Regions from separate parts of the Paenibacillus sp. JNUCC31 genome, predicted to be linked through region 2. Evidence: predicted binding sites of a transcription regulator. Region 2 holds the regulator's gene; each other region holds the start of a gene.
What was found. The regulator LexA, encoded in region 2, represses DNA repair genes until DNA is damaged. The targets are predictions, from matches to a motif close to CGAACATATGTTCG.
Positions count from the first base shown of each region.

Region 1: JNUCC31_RS03635 (YhjD family protein) is a predicted target of LexA. The motif match lies at 2,728-2,741, and genes of this name have one in related genera.
Region 3: recA (recombinase RecA) is a predicted target of LexA. The motif match lies at 2,506-2,519, and genes of this name have one in related genera.
Region 4: addB (helicase-exonuclease AddAB subunit AddB) is a predicted target of LexA. The motif match lies at 2,556-2,569, and genes of this name have one in related genera.

Region 1 covers NZ_CP062165.1:848,652-852,869, reverse strand. Annotated here, with positions in the region: gene JNUCC31_RS03645 (ATP-dependent DNA helicase) at 1-464, shown strand, start outside; gene cysK (cysteine synthase A) at 1,072-2,028, opposite strand; gene JNUCC31_RS03635 (YhjD family protein) at 2,301-2,687, opposite strand; gene JNUCC31_RS03630 (S-layer homology domain-containing protein) at 3,137-4,218, shown strand, end outside.
Region 2 covers NZ_CP062165.1:393,116-397,333, reverse strand. Annotated here, with positions in the region: gene JNUCC31_RS01615 (NPCBM/NEW2 domain-containing protein) at 1-764, shown strand, start outside; gene JNUCC31_RS33745 (aldehyde dehydrogenase family protein) at 745-1,041, shown strand; gene JNUCC31_RS33740 (aldehyde dehydrogenase family protein) at 968-1,231, shown strand; gene lexA (transcriptional repressor LexA) at 1,334-1,960, opposite strand; gene JNUCC31_RS01600 (LysM peptidoglycan-binding domain-containing protein) at 2,265-2,642, shown strand; gene JNUCC31_RS01595 (DUF896 domain-containing protein) at 2,738-2,947, shown strand; gene JNUCC31_RS01590 (hypothetical protein) at 3,073-3,585, shown strand; gene JNUCC31_RS01585 (HAD family hydrolase) at 3,614-4,218, shown strand, end outside.
Region 3 covers NZ_CP062165.1:6,230,842-6,235,059, reverse strand. Annotated here, with positions in the region: gene JNUCC31_RS27480 (regulatory protein RecX) at 311-1,048, opposite strand; gene recA (recombinase RecA) at 1,372-2,436, opposite strand; gene JNUCC31_RS27470 (competence/damage-inducible protein A) at 2,673-3,929, opposite strand; gene pgsA (CDP-diacylglycerol--glycerol-3-phosphate 3-phosphatidyltransferase) at 4,036-4,218, opposite strand, start outside.
Region 4 covers NZ_CP062165.1:1,162,803-1,167,020, reverse strand. Annotated here, with positions in the region: gene JNUCC31_RS05070 (Na/Pi cotransporter family protein) at 1-438, opposite strand, end outside; gene JNUCC31_RS05065 (class I SAM-dependent rRNA methyltransferase) at 1,055-2,431, shown strand; gene addB (helicase-exonuclease AddAB subunit AddB) at 2,635-4,218, shown strand, end outside.

The sequences.
Region 1 (4,218 bases), 460 kb from region 2:
TGTTCCGTACCATGGAGGAATTGCGTGCGTTCAAGCAGGATATCGTTCATGTGCCGGAAGCACAAGGATTGCGTTTTATGTATGAGGGAGATCGTGAGATCAGTGACCTGATTGCCGCCTTCCAGCAGGATGAGGAGAGTGTGCTGTGTTCCGTCAATCTGTGGGAAGGGCTGGATGTTCCAGGACCGTCCCTATCCAACGTCGTGATCTGGTCACTTCCATATCCGCCACCGGACCCTGTCTTTAATGCGAAACGCAGTGCATCAGCGGCGCCTTACGAGGAGATCGATCTTCCGTATATGCTCCTGCGTGTGAAGCAAGGTCTTGGACGTCTGATTCGGACAAGCACGGATTCCGGTTCCGCGGTCATTCTCGATGAATCGCTGTATACCAAAAAGGAAGCCAAAGACCGCATTGCGGCCCTGCTTCCCGAAGGTGTGGAATGGACAACCCTGACACACTAACTAGCTGAATTCTAAATCATACAAAATCGTACTAAATCCTATATGTACATTGGATTATACGTTCTAACCGGGCCGAAATGGCTCCCATCAGAAAAAAGCTCTTGTTCTCTGCGGATACACCATCCGTATGTGAGCAAGAGCTTATTTTGGTAGTTATCTTCAAATATACTTCTCTTTTTTCTAAAGGGAGAGGAATCGAGTATACAGGCGAACGCTGTGCTTCTTCAGAATCGATGTTGTTCTCTACCTTACGTTCCGCTAAGGATCAAGGGGCTGTCTTGAGAGGGATTTCCCCTCACTCCACGTCGCTCCAAGCGCTAACGAACCTACCGCACCCTATTAGGATAATAATCAAGAAATGCCAATTTTAACGAACCTCAGTAACGTTACTCCGCCGAAAATGGCTTTTGAACCTAAAAATCGACCGAATTTGGAGAAATAACGTCGCTGTGATTCGTTACACGTAAGACCTGCGCAAATTGGAGCGGATAGCGTGTGCTCGGTTCTTTAGAATCAATGAACGCTAAAAACGGGGTGTTCTCTGTCATCCTTATGACTTATGGAGCAGGAGATAGCCTCTTTTTTTGTGTGTACAAATTTAGCTATGTTAAAAAATACCCATGCTCAAATACCGTTCCCCGGTATCCGGCGCAATGCAGAGCACCCGGTGCCCCGGCCCCAGTTCCTTCGCGATGCGAAGGGAGGCCCACACCGAAGCCCCAGAGGAAGGGCCGAGCAGCAGCCCTTCCCGGGCAGCAAGCTGCCGCATCGTATCCAGTGCGTCCTCATCGGACACCTGGATGATGGCATCCCACACGTCGGTATTCAGAATGTCCGGAATGAACCCCGGACTTGTACCGACGAGCTTGTGCGGTCCGGGCTCGCCACCGGACAGCACCGGAGAACCTTTGGGCTCCACCGCATAGATGCGAATACCGGGTAACTGCTTACGCAGTTCTTCCCCGGTTCCCGTAATGGTGCCGCCTGTTCCCGCCGTAGCAATGAAGGCGTCCAGCTTGCCTTCCATCTGCTGCATAATTTCAGGAGCGGTGGTGATCCGGTGAATATCCGGGTTCGCCTGATTCTCGAATTGCTGGGGAATGAAACTTCCCGGAATGTCGGCCTGAAGCTCCTTTGCTTTGCTGATCGCACCAGGCATCCGTTCCGCAGCGGGGGTGAGCACCACATTTGCGCCATAGGCTTTCAGAATGTTGATGCGCTCCTTGGACATGTTGTCCGGCATGATCAGAATGGCCTCATATCCTTTGGCAGCGGCATTCATCGCAAGACCAATCCCTGTATTGCCGCTGGTCGGCTCGATAATGGTTGCGCCGGGAAGCAGCAGTCCTGCCCGTTCAGCCTGAACGATCAGGTTGTAGGCGGCACGGTCCTTGACGCTGCCGCTTGGGTTGAAATATTCCAGTTTAACATATACGTCAGCGGAATCGTTGCCTGTAAGTCTGTTCAGTCGAACGGCAGGTGTTTGGCCGATCAGTTCGGTGACATCTGCGGCAACGCCTGTAAGCCTGGCTGTTTGTTTAGTCGAGTTCAAATCCAAATCCATGAAGTACAACTCCTTGATTGATAAGACGTTGAAAGCAATCCCGCTGGACAAGTCTGTCCGCCATTAATGTCTGGCAGGCTTGTTTGGTTAAAGGCATTGATTTTCATTGCAGGTCTGAACGAAATGTCCAGACAAGTCTATTCCATCTTAATGAACGCAGCCTTCCCGGGTCAACCTGTTTTGATTAGGCAGAAGGGTGGGGAGTCTGAGGAGTAAGTGGACTAAGAAATGTGAATTCAAACGATAACGGGTACATTAAGCAGATGAATCAGCTATAACGGCCGGGTCAAATCCATATCCAGATGCCGGCTAAGCTCTTTTTTGACTTCATTCCGCGCAAACGTCCACAGCATATAGAACCGCTGCAAATATCCTCTGCACATATACTGGGTTTCAATTCCTTCGACTTGCCGTTTCTCCTCCAGAACCTTGACACCACGGATTCTCATCTGTTTGCGAAGTTCCAGCATTTCCTTGAGTACATGATTCTGAATACGGGTTAGAGACAGGATGTAGACCTCCGGCATTTTGAGCTGCAACGTATCCAGTGTTCGAATATCCCGTTCAAGCACATCCAGCAGGAGGGTGCGTACAACCATGCTTTTAATCAAACGATGGTCCTCATCCGCAGGGGATGGGGCGGAAGGGGAGGATGACATACGTTCACTTCCTTAGCTTGAATATAAATCGATCGAATTAAGAACGAATGTTCCTGTTCTGTATTATAGTCAGCATAAGCTTGACTCATACAGGTTTCAACCTGAAATTTTTTACAGTCCTATGTATAATTCCAGGTTTGAATGCCCGAAATGCTTACCTTCTGTCGGTTACAGATACATTAGGAGCATGTTTGCTTAGCAGAAACAGTCCATTTTAGCCTGATGTTCAGAATCGGTTCAGAATGAATCGTTATAGTGTCTATATATTTTGTTATTGCACAGAAAGGAGATAAAAAAATCAGAGATACATACCAGAAGAATATAAGTAGCTAATTTGTCTACTAGCAAAGTAACTAGCTTTTTTAGTAAATTTCGTAGGATGTGGATGTAGATAGAGTACGGGTTGGGGAGTAACAAGCGGATGTTATATAGCAAGGGAGAGGATGAAGATGATGAATAGGAAGGTACTAAAGGTTAGAAAAGTGATTGCGATGCTATTGGTGTGTCTGCTCATTTTCGGAGGTGTTCCCGGATTTCAGACGTTGGGCGTGGATCGCGCCTATGCCGCAAATGGGACATGGACAGACGTAGGTGGAGCCGGCTTCACAACAGGACAGGTAGAAAATATTACGTTAGTTTTTGATCGGGAAGGTACACCGTATACTGTATTTAGGGATGTAGGCAATAACAATAAAGCAACGGTTATGAAATACATCTCTGGCGGATGGAAATCTGTCGGACCGCTCGGCTTTTCTGCTGGTGAGGTTTGGACTACGTCACTCGCATTTGACTCTCAGAACGTTCCATACGTCGCTTACCAGGATATGGACAATGACAACAAAGCTACGGTTATGAAATTTAACGGAAATCAATGGGAGGTTGTGGGCAGCGATGGTTTTACGGCTGGCGCTGCGGTGTACGTTACGCTTGCATTTAGTCCTGATGATACGCTCTACATTGGTTACCGGGATCATGCTGCAGATTCTAAAGTGACGGTTAAAAGATGGAGTGGAGATCAGTGGGAGACCGTTGGCACTGCCGGTTTTACGACAGGTATTGCACTGGAGATGTCCAAACTGATTATTGATACTAATGGAATTCCCTATTTTGCATTTAAAGATTCAACGAATAATAAATTGACTGTAATGAAGTTTGCAGGCAATCAGTGGAAAAATGTGGGTGCAGGAGGATTTACACCGGGACAAGCATCAGATCCTTCGTTAGCTTTTGGCCCGGATGGTTCGCCCTATCTTGCTTTTCAAGATGGATCAACAAGTTACAAAGCAACCGTAATGAAGTTCAATGGCAGCCAGTGGGAAGTGGTTGGAAACGCGGGGTTCTCTTCAGGAGCATCGTATAATCTGTCTTTGGCTTTTGATCCGCAAGGTGTACCTTACACCGCTTTTAGAAATATAGTTAATTTTAGTATGGAGCCGCAGGGTGTCATGATGAAGCTGGATGGAAATCAGTGGACTATGGTCGGAGGGAAGCCGTTCTCTGCAGGCCAAATAAACGAAACTTCGCTTGCTTT
Region 2 (4,218 bases):
ATACAAATAGTATCTGGCACAGTGAATGGTCTAAGCAAAATCAATTTCCTTTCAATATTACAGCAAAGTATGCAACTCCGCTAACTTTCAACAAGCTGACATATTTACCACGTCAAAGTGAAGAAAATGGTATTATTACAAATTATAAAATTCTCACAAGTCTTGATGGGGTATCCTTCTCTCAGGTTGCAACAGGCACTTGGGCAAAGGACAAAACAGAAAAGACAGTAACTTTCACACCTACGCTTGCTAAATATGTTCGCCTTGAAGTACCTCAAGGAGGTGGAACAAATGGTTTTGCCTCTGCAAGTGAGATTAAAATCTTTGAAACCGATCCAATAACACCTGTAACAACGTATCTCAGCGATATTGATTGGTTTTCTGCCACAACAGGTTGGGGAACAATTCAAAAAGATCGTAATGCTGATGGAAATACACTTAAGTTAAATGACAAGACCTATACCAAAGGTTTGGGCACACATGCTAACAGTGAAATTGTTTACAAACTGGATGGGAAGTACACATCCTTTACCGCGCTAGTCGGGGTAGATGGTGATGTAGGTTCTGTAGGTACTGTGGAGTTCCAAGTTGTTGTAGACAATCAAGTTGTATTTTCCAGTGGTGTGATGAATAGAAATACAGCGGCAAAAGAGGTAAACGTTAATCTTTCCGGAAAGAATGAGCTAAAACTTAAAGTAACAGATAGTGGAGATGGTATAAATAGTGACCATGCCGATTGGGTAAATGCCCGTCTTGTCAAATAGTGTTGTAAGGTTAAAGCACACCTCTTCCGAAAATTTACAAAACAAGCCGGATTTCCGTATCCAAGATGGCAAAACATTGATCGGTGGGCGTTCTAAACGTGATCAACTGTTCATTGAACCAACAGTACTGGGTGAAGTGGATTGGAAGTCACCTGTTATGCAAGAAGAGATCTTTGGTCCAATTCTTCCTGTGTTTAAATATAGTGATCTTAACCCGACTAGAGGAGATTATTCGTTGTCCAAAACCACTGGCATTATATCTCTTCACTCAGGATGAGGTTTTCCAAAATCAGGTTTTGAACCAAGTATCTTTCGGTGGCGGTTGTATTAATGATACGTTGTCTCATATGACATCACATTATCTCCCGTTTGGCGGAGTAGGAGAAAGTGGAATGGGTTCTTACCACGGTCAGCTGTGTTTCGATGTGTTCTCACAGCATAAGAGCGTGCCCAAACGCAGCAAATAAATCATAATAAGCAGTACGCAGACAAAGAGGTTGTCCTGATGAACAGGGCAACCTCTTTGCGTATTTCTTATGATACGAACTAACGGACGAACTACAATCCTATTAATGAATATCACGGAAAAGGCCAATGACTTTACCCAGAATACTGACGTGTTTCAAACGCAAAGGTTCAAAGGTCGCATTCTCTGGTTGAAGACGAATATGATCTTTCTCCTTGTAGAACGTCTTCACCGTAGCTTCATCGTCTTCAGTCATGGCTACAACGATATCGCCGTTATCCGCAGTTTGCTGCTGACGTACGATAACATAGTCTCCGTTAACAATGCCTGCTTCAACCATACTGTCTCCCACAACCGAAAGCATAAATACTTTTTGCTCACCTACATAATGCGTAGGAAGAGGGAAGTAATCTTCGATGTTCTCTGTTGCTGTAATTGGAACCCCAGCAGTAACCTTACCAACAATAGGAATACGAGCGACACTGTGAGCAAACTGATGTGAATGCTCTGACTCTTCCTGGCTTAGAAGTTCAATGGCTCTTGGTTTGGTCGGGTCCCGTCTTATGAGACCTTTCTTCTCCAAACGATCCAGATGTCCATGTACTGTAGAGCTGGAAGCCAATCCAACAGCTTCACCAATTTCGCGTACGGAAGGAGGATACCCCTTCAACCGGACTTCATTACGTATAAATTCCAGAATAGCCTGTTGCCTGCTGGATATCTTCGACATACCGTATCAACCCCATTTTAGTAACGTTTGGGAAAATTATAACATAGAACCTCCGTTCGTACAAACATAAGTTCTAAATAATAAGGCATAAAATCAATGTTTTTTTGCAAATTAACATGATTTTTTTCTGTCTATCTATTCAAATACTGCAAATGAAAGTTTTCATATTATAGAAGAAAGAGATAAGAGGTTATCTACAAATAAAAAAAAGCGAACAATTGTTCTAAAAAGTTATTGAACAAAACAAATGTTCGTGTTATATTGGTTTCAACAGATAGGAACAAACGTTTGGAGGTTAATAATTATGAGATATTCTACTTATCAAAGCATTTACGAACCGGTTAATACAGAATTGGTTAAAACAAACATAGGGAACTTCAAGAAGGTATTTACAAAAGGCAAAACACCAACATGGATGTTGAAATTAGTAATCGTATCTTTAATCATATTTATTGGATGCAGCACAGTACTTACTGTATTTGCAGGCAATGAGAACAACCTTTTACCTGGCGGGAAGACGGTAGTTTCGCAAGGTGATACGCTTTGGAGTATATCATTGGATCACAAACCGGAAAGTATGGATACACGTATATATATAGAAGCAATTAAGAAAGTGAATCAACTTCAGTCGACTTCAATACAGGTAGGGCAAGTGCTTATACTGCCTCAATTCACTGAGTAAATTGCATATCTATACGCATAAACGCGTATCAACTTGACAAGCAGCCTTTATCATGTCAAAGTTAATATGACTTTGTATTTTTGGAGGGGACAAGCTTGGATATAGATAGTCTGGTAGCACGTATTAATGAATTGGCCCGTAAGCAAAAATCCACTGGCTTGACAGAGGAAGAGCTCACTGAACGTGCCAAGCTTAGAGAAATCTATTTGAATAACATTCGCAGCAATTTCAGACAGCAATTGGATTCGATTGAAATTGTAGATGATGAGAACGATCAAGGCCACCAAGGCAAACTCAAACATTAAGGAAACCTAATGATATCATTATGATATTTAGGTTTCTTCCTGTTATTTAGAGAATGCAAATTATAGGGGGAACATTGGTTTGCAATGATGTAAGCCGATACAAAGAACATCTAAGGGGGATTCTCATGTCGCGTTCGTTCGAGAGAACGGTTCGGAAAAATTCAAAGCAGTTGAACCAGCAACGTAAAAAGAACGGTCAACCGATTTCAGGTACACCAGGTGAGGACGTATTTAAAGGACGCAGCCTTCTGTTTCCTATTTTTCTGATCGGACTCGCATTCCTGTATCTCTTTATGAGTACGTTTCTTGTCAAAGCTCCGATGACCACTTGGGATTGGGTGACGATGCTGCTGTATGTATTTTTGGCAGTTATCTTCATGCTTCGTCGACCTTATATCAAGATAGGAAGTAACCGAATCTTGACGACTAAAGGAAACCGTGAGCGTTCAATTGGAGTCGATGATATTGTGAAATTCAGAATTGAGCCAGGCACGGTTGTTATTGAGCATAATGCACGAGGCAAGAGATGGGTATTTACCAAACTACTCAATCGTTATGATACCGATGCAATCACTGAACGTCTTCTGAAATTCGCCAAAGCACATCAGATCACTGTGGAAACATACGAGAAAAAGTAATTATTGCATAAAGGGGAAGATGACCGAAATGGCGTTAAAAGCGATTTTGTTCGACCTGGATGATACTTTGCTGTGGGATGAGCGCAGTGTTCGTGAGGCATTTCATGAGACTTGCCTGATCGCAGCGCAAGAGACAGGGGTTAAACCTGAAGAACTTGAAGAAGCAGTTCGTAATGAGGCACGTAATTTGTATGAATCCTATGAAACCTTTTCGTTTACCAAAATGATTGGAATCAACCCGTTTGAAGGTCTTTGGGCTAACTTTACGGGTGGAGATCAGCCGGAATTCCGCCAATTGGAACAACTTGCACCTGCATATCGTAAAGAATCATGGCATCGTGGATTGTTAAAGCTCGGTATTGATCGCGAAGATCTGGCAGAACGACTCGCCTCGCAATTCGGGGCAGAGCGGAGATCGAGACCCCATGTCTATGAAGAAACGATGGAGACGTTAAGTCATCTACAAGGAAAGTTCAAGCTTTTGCTTTTAACTAACGGGTGTCCTGCATTACAACAGGAGAAGCTTGATGGTGTTCCTGAATTAGCTCCCTTTTTTGATGAAATTATTATCTCGGGTAATTTTGGTAAAGGAAAACCTGACCCTTCGATCTTCAAGCATGCTTTGAGCAGGCT
Region 3 (4,218 bases), 1.7 Mb from region 2:
ACTGTTCACCTCCTCGTTGGTTCCTCCAAGGCACTCCTTGGGTCAATTTGTTGTTTTCAAGCCTTACATATGTTTGGGAATAACGAATACTCACGGCGATCCCCCGCCGATTTTCATTTCACATGTACATGCTTCCATGTACTATTCACCGTTTCCAGCGAACCCATAATCATGAATGGTTTAAATCTTTAAAAACAGAAACCGCTTTTTTGGAAGGAAAAAGGGTTGTCCATTTCTTACAGACTCATGTCCATTTTAGTATTTGACGAAAGAAATTGTCAAGAGAATGCAGTATAGTGAGTCCTCTCTGCTAATCCCATAACAACGCTTCGTCTTCTTCGGGGTCCCCCGCCTCATCTTCTTCAATTAAACAATTCACGACCCGGCGCACCATATCCATGGAAAAACCCCGCCGCATCAAGAAGGGAAGCGTTTTACGTTTCTTCTCCTTGATGTCTCCTTTGACCTGATTCCACTTTTTGCGTCCAGCGGTTAAAGCCGTCTCAAATTCCGCATCCGCACTTATACCTTCCAGCGCTTCCGCAATAAGTTCATTGGCAATGCCCTTCTGACGCAGCTCTTGCCTTATCCACAGTTTTCCCTTCCGCTGGCCCTCCATACGCTGCCTGGTCCATTCCTTCGCGAACTGTTCATCATCAACCAAATCCTCCCTCTCAAGCCGGTCCAGTGCCTCTTCAATCAAGGGTGCAGCAAACTCTTTCTGACGAAGCTTCTGACTTAATTCATGGCGTGTGCGTGGTTTATGCTCCAGATATCGCAAAGACTGCACATACGTCCGTTGTCGCTCGTCAGCTACAATGATATCTTCCAAGTCCTTCTTCATAAACGTATTGCCTCGGGTCATCCGATATTTAATCATCACATCTTCAAGAACCGTGATTGAGTGTAAACCAAAAGTAATTCGGTAACGAGCTTCCCTGCTCTTTGTACGTTCAACCCGTGAGATGGTAAGTTCTTCGTTATCCGGGAATTGTGAGATTCCTTCAAGCTCTGCTTCTTCATATAAATCCTCATCATGTTGATCCATTCAGCTCTCCCCTTCCACATCGTTTTGTGCTGAACTGCATGATCTGTCTTAAAGCACACAGCAAAACAAAGACTTCTTCAAATAAACATAGCACATCTTCCTTGAGACAACGCAGCGTCACTAAAGCACGCTTAACGTATCCACAAATGACATCCAGCTAATATAAAAGGCCGGAAACAGTGTCCGGCCTCTCACTAACAATAAGCGTGCCAACAGCCCCTGTCCATTCGGACAGAGGCTGTTGGACGCGCGAGTACACACCCAGTCACTTTAGCATCTAAATCAAGCCAGGCTCAATTAAACAAGCTTCGGAGGCCAGAGGGTTACTCGTTAATTTCAAATAATTCTTGTTCTTCTGCCGCTTCTTTTTGTTGATCTTCAGTCGTTGGCGCAGGAACAGCAGTTGTCAGGTTGCTGGCTTCACGAATTTTTTGTTCAATGATTTCAGCAATCTCTTTATGCTCTTTCATGAACTGCTTCGCGTTCTCACGGCCTTGGCCTAAACGCTCGCCTTCGTAAGAATACCATGCACCACTTTTGTTAACGATATCCAGCTCTGTACCAATGTCAATGATACTGCCTTCTCTCGAAATGCCTTCACCGTACATGATATCTACTTCCGCTTGTTTAAACGGAGGTGCTACTTTGTTTTTCACGACTTTAATACGCGTACGGTTACCAATCATGTCATTTCCTGATTTGATACTCTCAATACGACGCACATCCAGACGTACCGTGGAATAAAATTTCAGAGCACGGCCACCTGGTGTCGTCTCTGGGTTACCAAACATTACACCGACTTTTTCACGAAGTTGGTTGATAAAGATTGCAATTGTTTTGGATTTGCTGATTGCACCAGACAACTTACGTAGCGCCTGAGACATCAAACGCGCTTGCAAACCGACATGGGAATCACCCATTTCACCTTCGATTTCTGCTTTTGGTACCAGTGCAGCCACAGAGTCAATAACGACAATATCCACAGCGCCACTACGTACAAGAGCTTCTGCAATTTCAAGACCTTGCTCACCCGTATCTGGCTGAGACAAAAGCAATTCATCAATGTTAACCCCAAGTTTACTTGCATATTGTGGGTCAAGAGCATGCTCGGCATCAATAAATGCAGCTTGTCCACCCACTCGTTGTACTTCAGCAATCGCATGCAATGCTACGGTTGTTTTACCAGAGGATTCCGGTCCATATATTTCAACAATACGGCCTTTAGGCAAGCCGCCTGTTCCTAATGCAATATCCAAAGCCAAGGAACCGCTGGGTATAATTTCCACATTCATGTGAGTCGACTCACCCAGTTTCATGATGGATCCTTTACCAAATTGCTTCTCTATTTGACGGAGCGCCATATCAAGCGCGGCACGACGGTCTGACAATAAGCTCACACCCTTTACTGTTTATAAGATAATGATACCTTGTTTTTACACGTTTGCCAAGCTTTTTTTCGAACATACATTCGTTTTTTTTGTGAAGGCCGAGGCGCCTCTTCCTCAGGGAAACTTTCCATTAAACAGAAAAAAGAACCGTAAACAAGGCTCTAAAGCCTGATTCTACGGTTCTTCCGTCTTCTTTAAGTATACTTGCTTCCACCTGCAAATGCAATCCGAGGTGCTTAGTCCATTTCCACAAGTTTACGCCACAAACGGTAGAGAATCGCTTTTGCTGAACGGATGCGAACCGTCTCCCGATTTCCATTAATACGCAGTTCATGAACTTCTGTTTCTTTTCCACGTTCAGCCAACGCAATAAAAACAAGTCCTGGCGGTTTCCGTTCCGAATAACCAGGCCCAGCGACACCTGTAACAGACAGACCGAAATCTGCATCCCCGATCATGCGGATCTGCTCTGCAAGCACTTTGGCAACTTCCGGGCTTACTGCACCAGGTGCATCTTCACCTTCCAGATAGTCATGCGGGACATTGAGCAACTTTTCCTTGATCTCATTGGAATAACAAACAATTCCGCCCTTAAGCATGGATGCACTGCCAGGAATGGAAGTCAGACTCTGCATGACAAGCCCTCCTGTGCAGCTCTCCGCCGCGCTAAGAGACAAACCCATATCAGACATCATCGTTACAATAGTGTACTCTATAGGCACATCCTCGTTCGCGTAGAGATGTTCTGGCAATCGTTCCCGAATCTGAACTTCCATGGCATCCAGCTTCAGCTTGGCCTCACTTTCACTCGGAGCCTTGGTCGATACCCGTACTGTAACTTCTCCCTCACTTGCATAGGGGGCAATCGTAGGGTCCGTCTGTGCATCTATAAGATCAAGGAGTCGGTCTTCCAATGCTGATTCGCCAATCCCTGCAAACTTCAACATTTTCGAATAGATCGGCATTTCTTTTGTAAGTACATGCTGGAACAACCATGGTTTGACTTCCTGTTCGAACATGGGAATGAGCTCTTTTGGTGGACCAGGCATTACCACATAATGTTTGCCATTGTCAGATATCGCATTTCCTGCTGCAAGACCTGTTTCGTTTGCCAGCGGTGTCCCGCCCTCTATTACAATCGCCTGACGACGATTATTTTCTGTCATGTCCACATTGCGGTCTCGGAAGAAGCTCTCAATTTTGTCCATGGCCATTCGATCTATATGCAGCTTCCGATTCAAAACCTCCGCGATTGCATCCTTGGTCAGATCATCCTGTGTAGGACCGATGCCCCCGGAAAATAAAATGACGTCTGCACGTCCTTGAGCGATGCGAATGGCTTCACTAAGTCGATTCAGATTATCACCAACCACCGTTTGGAAATATACATCAATCCCGATCGCAGCCAACTCACGGGATAGATATCTGGCATTGGTATTCACAATTTGTCCAAGTAGCAGCTCTGTGCCAACTGCAATGATTTCTGCCTTCATTCAACATCCTCCTGTACATGGTGAGTGATCAAAGGGCAATAGGATGGTTTCCTATTGCCCTTTGTGCAAATGATTCCTTCATGATTACCCTTTTTACATCAAACAGTTACGCTTTTGATATATGCAACAAACTTTTGTTTTTGATAAAGTAATCAATGCCTGACCAGATGGTAATAATTGCTGCAGCCCAAACGGCGATAACGTCTACGTGAACACCCGTGAATGAGAACGGGAAATTATTCAGTAATAGCAGCACAATAGCTACAATTTGCACGACAGTCTTCAACTT
Region 4 (4,218 bases), 770 kb from region 2:
TTGCATGTTGAACAGAGTCCGGCGCATGCGCTCTGGAGCTGCCTGATTGCGTTCACCAAGCACAACAAAGACAGCCCATCCCGTCAGGGACAGGGCAAGCAGAGGCAGGGAAGCACGCCCGATCTGCAGTCCAACCAGTTCCGTCGTCAGGCACGTCCCGATGTTCGTGCCGAGGATAATGCCAAGTGTGCGTCCGTACGTAATCAATCGGGCATTAGCCAGTCCAATGGTGAGTACCGTGACAGCAGTGCTGCTTTGCAGTACCGCTGTGGCACCTGCGCTGAAAGCCATGCCTTTCCAGGGAGCAGAGGTAGCCCGGTCCAGCCAGCCAACCAACATCGGCCCTGCCATCCGTTGCAAGGCGGTTTCCATCAGCTTCATCCCGCCAAAAAAGATAAGAAGCCCGTATAACAGGGGCAACACAACGTCTCTGAACATAAGATAATCATTCCTTCCGTGCATGTCCTTATCTCATCCTATGAGAAAGCAAGGACAACCATGACAGCTAACGGAATTCTGGAGACAGCAGTGATCAAAAGCCCGATCCATGCCCGAAGCGGTCACCCCAATTACCGAACCCCTATTCAAAAGATACGGAGATTCTGCAAACGGAGCGGAGGGGATGGAATTGGAACTGAAGAAGCGAAGCGCTCGCCTTTTTCCTCGGATTTTTCCTATAGTGAAAAAGGAATCAAAAAAATCTGAGGGTAACAGCGATCGGAAGGTTGTTCTGTCATTGCAGTGGCAAGTGTGGAATTTGAGATTCATCTGTACGACGCAAAAGCGATCGAAAGTCCGATCCACCCCGACAATGGTCACCCCAATTACCGCCCCCCTATTCGAAAGATACGGAGATTCTGCAAACGTAGCGGAGGGGATGGAATTGGAACTGAAGAAGCGAAACGTTCGCCTTTGTCTCTGGATTTTCCCTTTTGAGAAAGGGAATCAGAAAAATCTGGAGACAACAGCGATCGAAAGTCCAATCCATTCCCGCAGCGGTCTCCTTTGCACCAAACCTATCTTTTCAACTAACTATGAAAGAAGTGAATCGATCTTGCCATCCGTTACACTGGAACGCAGTCGCAAAAAGCGGCTTGAACATGCTCATCCATGGATATTTAACAATGAAATCGCCTCTGTTGAAGGAAACCCCGAGCCGGGACAGTTGGTCAACGTATTGAATCATCAAGGTCGCTATTTAGCGACGGGTTACTATAACCCAGCATCTCAAATTACCGTTAGAGTCGTAGCCTATCAGCCTTTGGGATTTGAACAGATGGACACTTCTTTTTTTGCAGCGCGTTTTCGTGATTGCTTGCGCCACAGGGAGCGTTTTATCCGGGATGGAGAGGCGTATCGTCTCGTTTATGGGGAAGCTGATTTTCTGCCAGGTCTGATTGTTGACCGCTTTGGCAGTATTCTTGTTGTACAGTTGCTCACACTGGGCATGGACCGTTGTCGTGAAGCGATCGTACAAGCTCTCGTTGAAGTGATGCAGCCTGAGGGGATCTATGAACGCAGTGATGTTCCCATTCGTGAACTGGAAGGTTTGGAGCAGACGAAGGGACCTCTATATGGGGATTGCCCGCGTCATGTCACGGTAACTGAGAATGGATTGCTCATTAAGGTCGATATCGTGGAAGGCCAGAAGACTGGGTACTTCTTCGACCAGCGCGAGAATCGTGCAGCGATCGAACCTCTTATGAAGGGGTGGGGCTACAAGAGTGGCATTACGCTCCAACAGACTGAGCAGGATGGTTCGGAGCAATGGCTTCCTGTGAACAAAAGCGGCAAGGTAGTGACGTTCCCTTATTGGGACGGGGCAACGGTGCTGGAATGTTTCTCACACACAGGCAGCTTCACGTTGAACGCCTGTAAATATGGAGCCAAAAAAGTAACATGCCTTGATATCTCAGAGCATGCGATTGAAAGTGCACGAATCAACGTAGAGCTGAACGGTTTCACTGACAGGGTCGAATTTGTCGTTGCGGATGCATTCCAATACTTACGTGAGCAGGTCAAAGGCCTCGATGACCGTAATGCACGTGCGCGTGCCGGAGAACAGAAAGTGGATACTTCCAAAGCGCTTGCAGCCGGTGGTAAAACGTTCGATGTGGTCATCCTTGATCCGCCGGCATTTGCCAAAACGAAATCAGCGGTCAAAGGTGCATGCCGCGGATATAAAGACATCAACCTGCAAGGGATGAAACTGGTGAACGAGGGAGGGTATCTGGTAACGGCAAGCTGTTCTTACCACATGCGTCCAGACCTCTTCCTGGAAACGATTGCGGATGCAGCCGAGGATGCAGGCAAAGTGCTGCGTCTGATTGACTGGAAAGCAGCTGGCAAGGATCACCCGCAAATTTTGGGTGTAGACGAAGGTCATTATCTGAAATTCGCCATTTTTGAAGTGCGCAGTAAAAAGAACTAATCGTGCGATTTCAATTGTGGATCGAACATATCGATATATATTCAGGCAAAGAGTCCACAGTTTGGATAAACTGTGGACTTTTTGTTGTGCGCTGCTGAGGGTCTATGAAATTACCTGATAGTGGCAAACGTATGTTCCGAACCAAGCCAGATATGTTATACTGGGAATTAAAATCTTGTTCGTGATGGTTTGGAGGATTAAACATGTCTGTACGCTTTATTATTGGCCGGGCAGGCAGCGGCAAGAGTGCGCTGATTACCCAGGAAATCACATCCTTGCTTCAAAAGGAACCGCAAGGCAAACCACTTATTCTGCTGGTCCCGGAACAAAGTACGTTTCGAACCGAGCAGTCATTGGTGTCTTCAGGGGCTGTTAAAGGTACCGTGCGTGCTGAAGTGCTTGGCTTTCGCCGATTGGCCTATCGGGTAATGCAGGAGGCAGGTGGTTCTGCACGTATTCCCATTGGGGCTGAAGGAAAAAAAATGTTGCTCTATAAAGTGCTCCAGCGTCGCAAAGAAGAATTGAAGCTGTTTGGAGCATCAGGCAGCCAGCTGGGATTTATAGGAGACTTAAATGATTTATACAGTGAGTTTAAACGTTATGAACTTAACCCCACTTCACTGGAAGAAGGATTTTCCGCATGGAATACCTCATCCTCGTCTGCACCGATTCTGGGGGAGAAGCTGCATGACTTACTTTTAATATACCGTGATTATGAAAAGGAACTGACTGGACTATATATTGACGATGAAGACACGTTGACTGAACTGACAGAGCGGTTGTCAGAGAGCGCGTTGCTGCAAGATGCACAGATCTGGATCGATGGATTTCAAGGATTTACCCCGCAGGAAATGAGCGTTATTGGAAGACTGATGATGCAAGCCTCTTCCGTGACGATTACACTGACGTTGGATCGTGCCTATGACCACGGCGCACTTCCTGAGGAACTGGAACTGTTCCATCCCACAGCGAGTGCATACACGCGCCTCAAAGGCATGGCTGAGGATCTGGGTGTCCTTCATGAGACCACTGTGCTTCAACCGGAAGTTTTGCCAAGATTTGAAGGCAGTCCTGGACTCGCTCACTTGGAAGCTGGATTCGATCGCCGGGTTCGGTGGAAGAGTGAGGGGCGTGATGCGGGTGTCAGAATTTATGCAGCTGAGAACCGTCGGGCGGAGATGGAAGGGGCACTGCGTGAGATGCGTCGTCTGGCGCAAGATGAAGGTGCGCGTTATCGGGATATGGCAGTACTCGTTCGTCAGCTGGATACATACGCCGACATTGCTGAGCCCCTATTCAGAGACTATGACGTTCCTGTTTTTCTGGATCGGAGAAGAAATGAACTGCATCATCCACTATCTGAATTTATTCGTTCCGCACTGGATATCGTTCGTCGCCGCTGGCGTTACGAGGATGTATTTCGCTGTGTCAAAACGGATCTGCTGCTTCCGCGTGATGGCTCCATCACACGTGAAGATATGGATCAGCTCGAAAATTATATATTGGCTTGCGGGATTCACGGATATCGCTGGACAGATGGTAAGCCATGGAAGTATGTACCCAGCCTCTCCTTGGAAGACAACGGTCAGGAGGGTCCCAGTCGGGGACGGGAACAGATGCTTTCTTTAATGGAGAAATGTCGATCGGTGATTGTTGATCCACTGGGTGCTTTTGAGAAACGAATGCTAAAGGCAAAGACAGCCAAAGATCAATGCGCGGCGCTTTTCAGGTTGCTGGAGGATGCCGAGATTCCCTGGAAGCTGGATCACATGTCTGCAGAAGCCAAG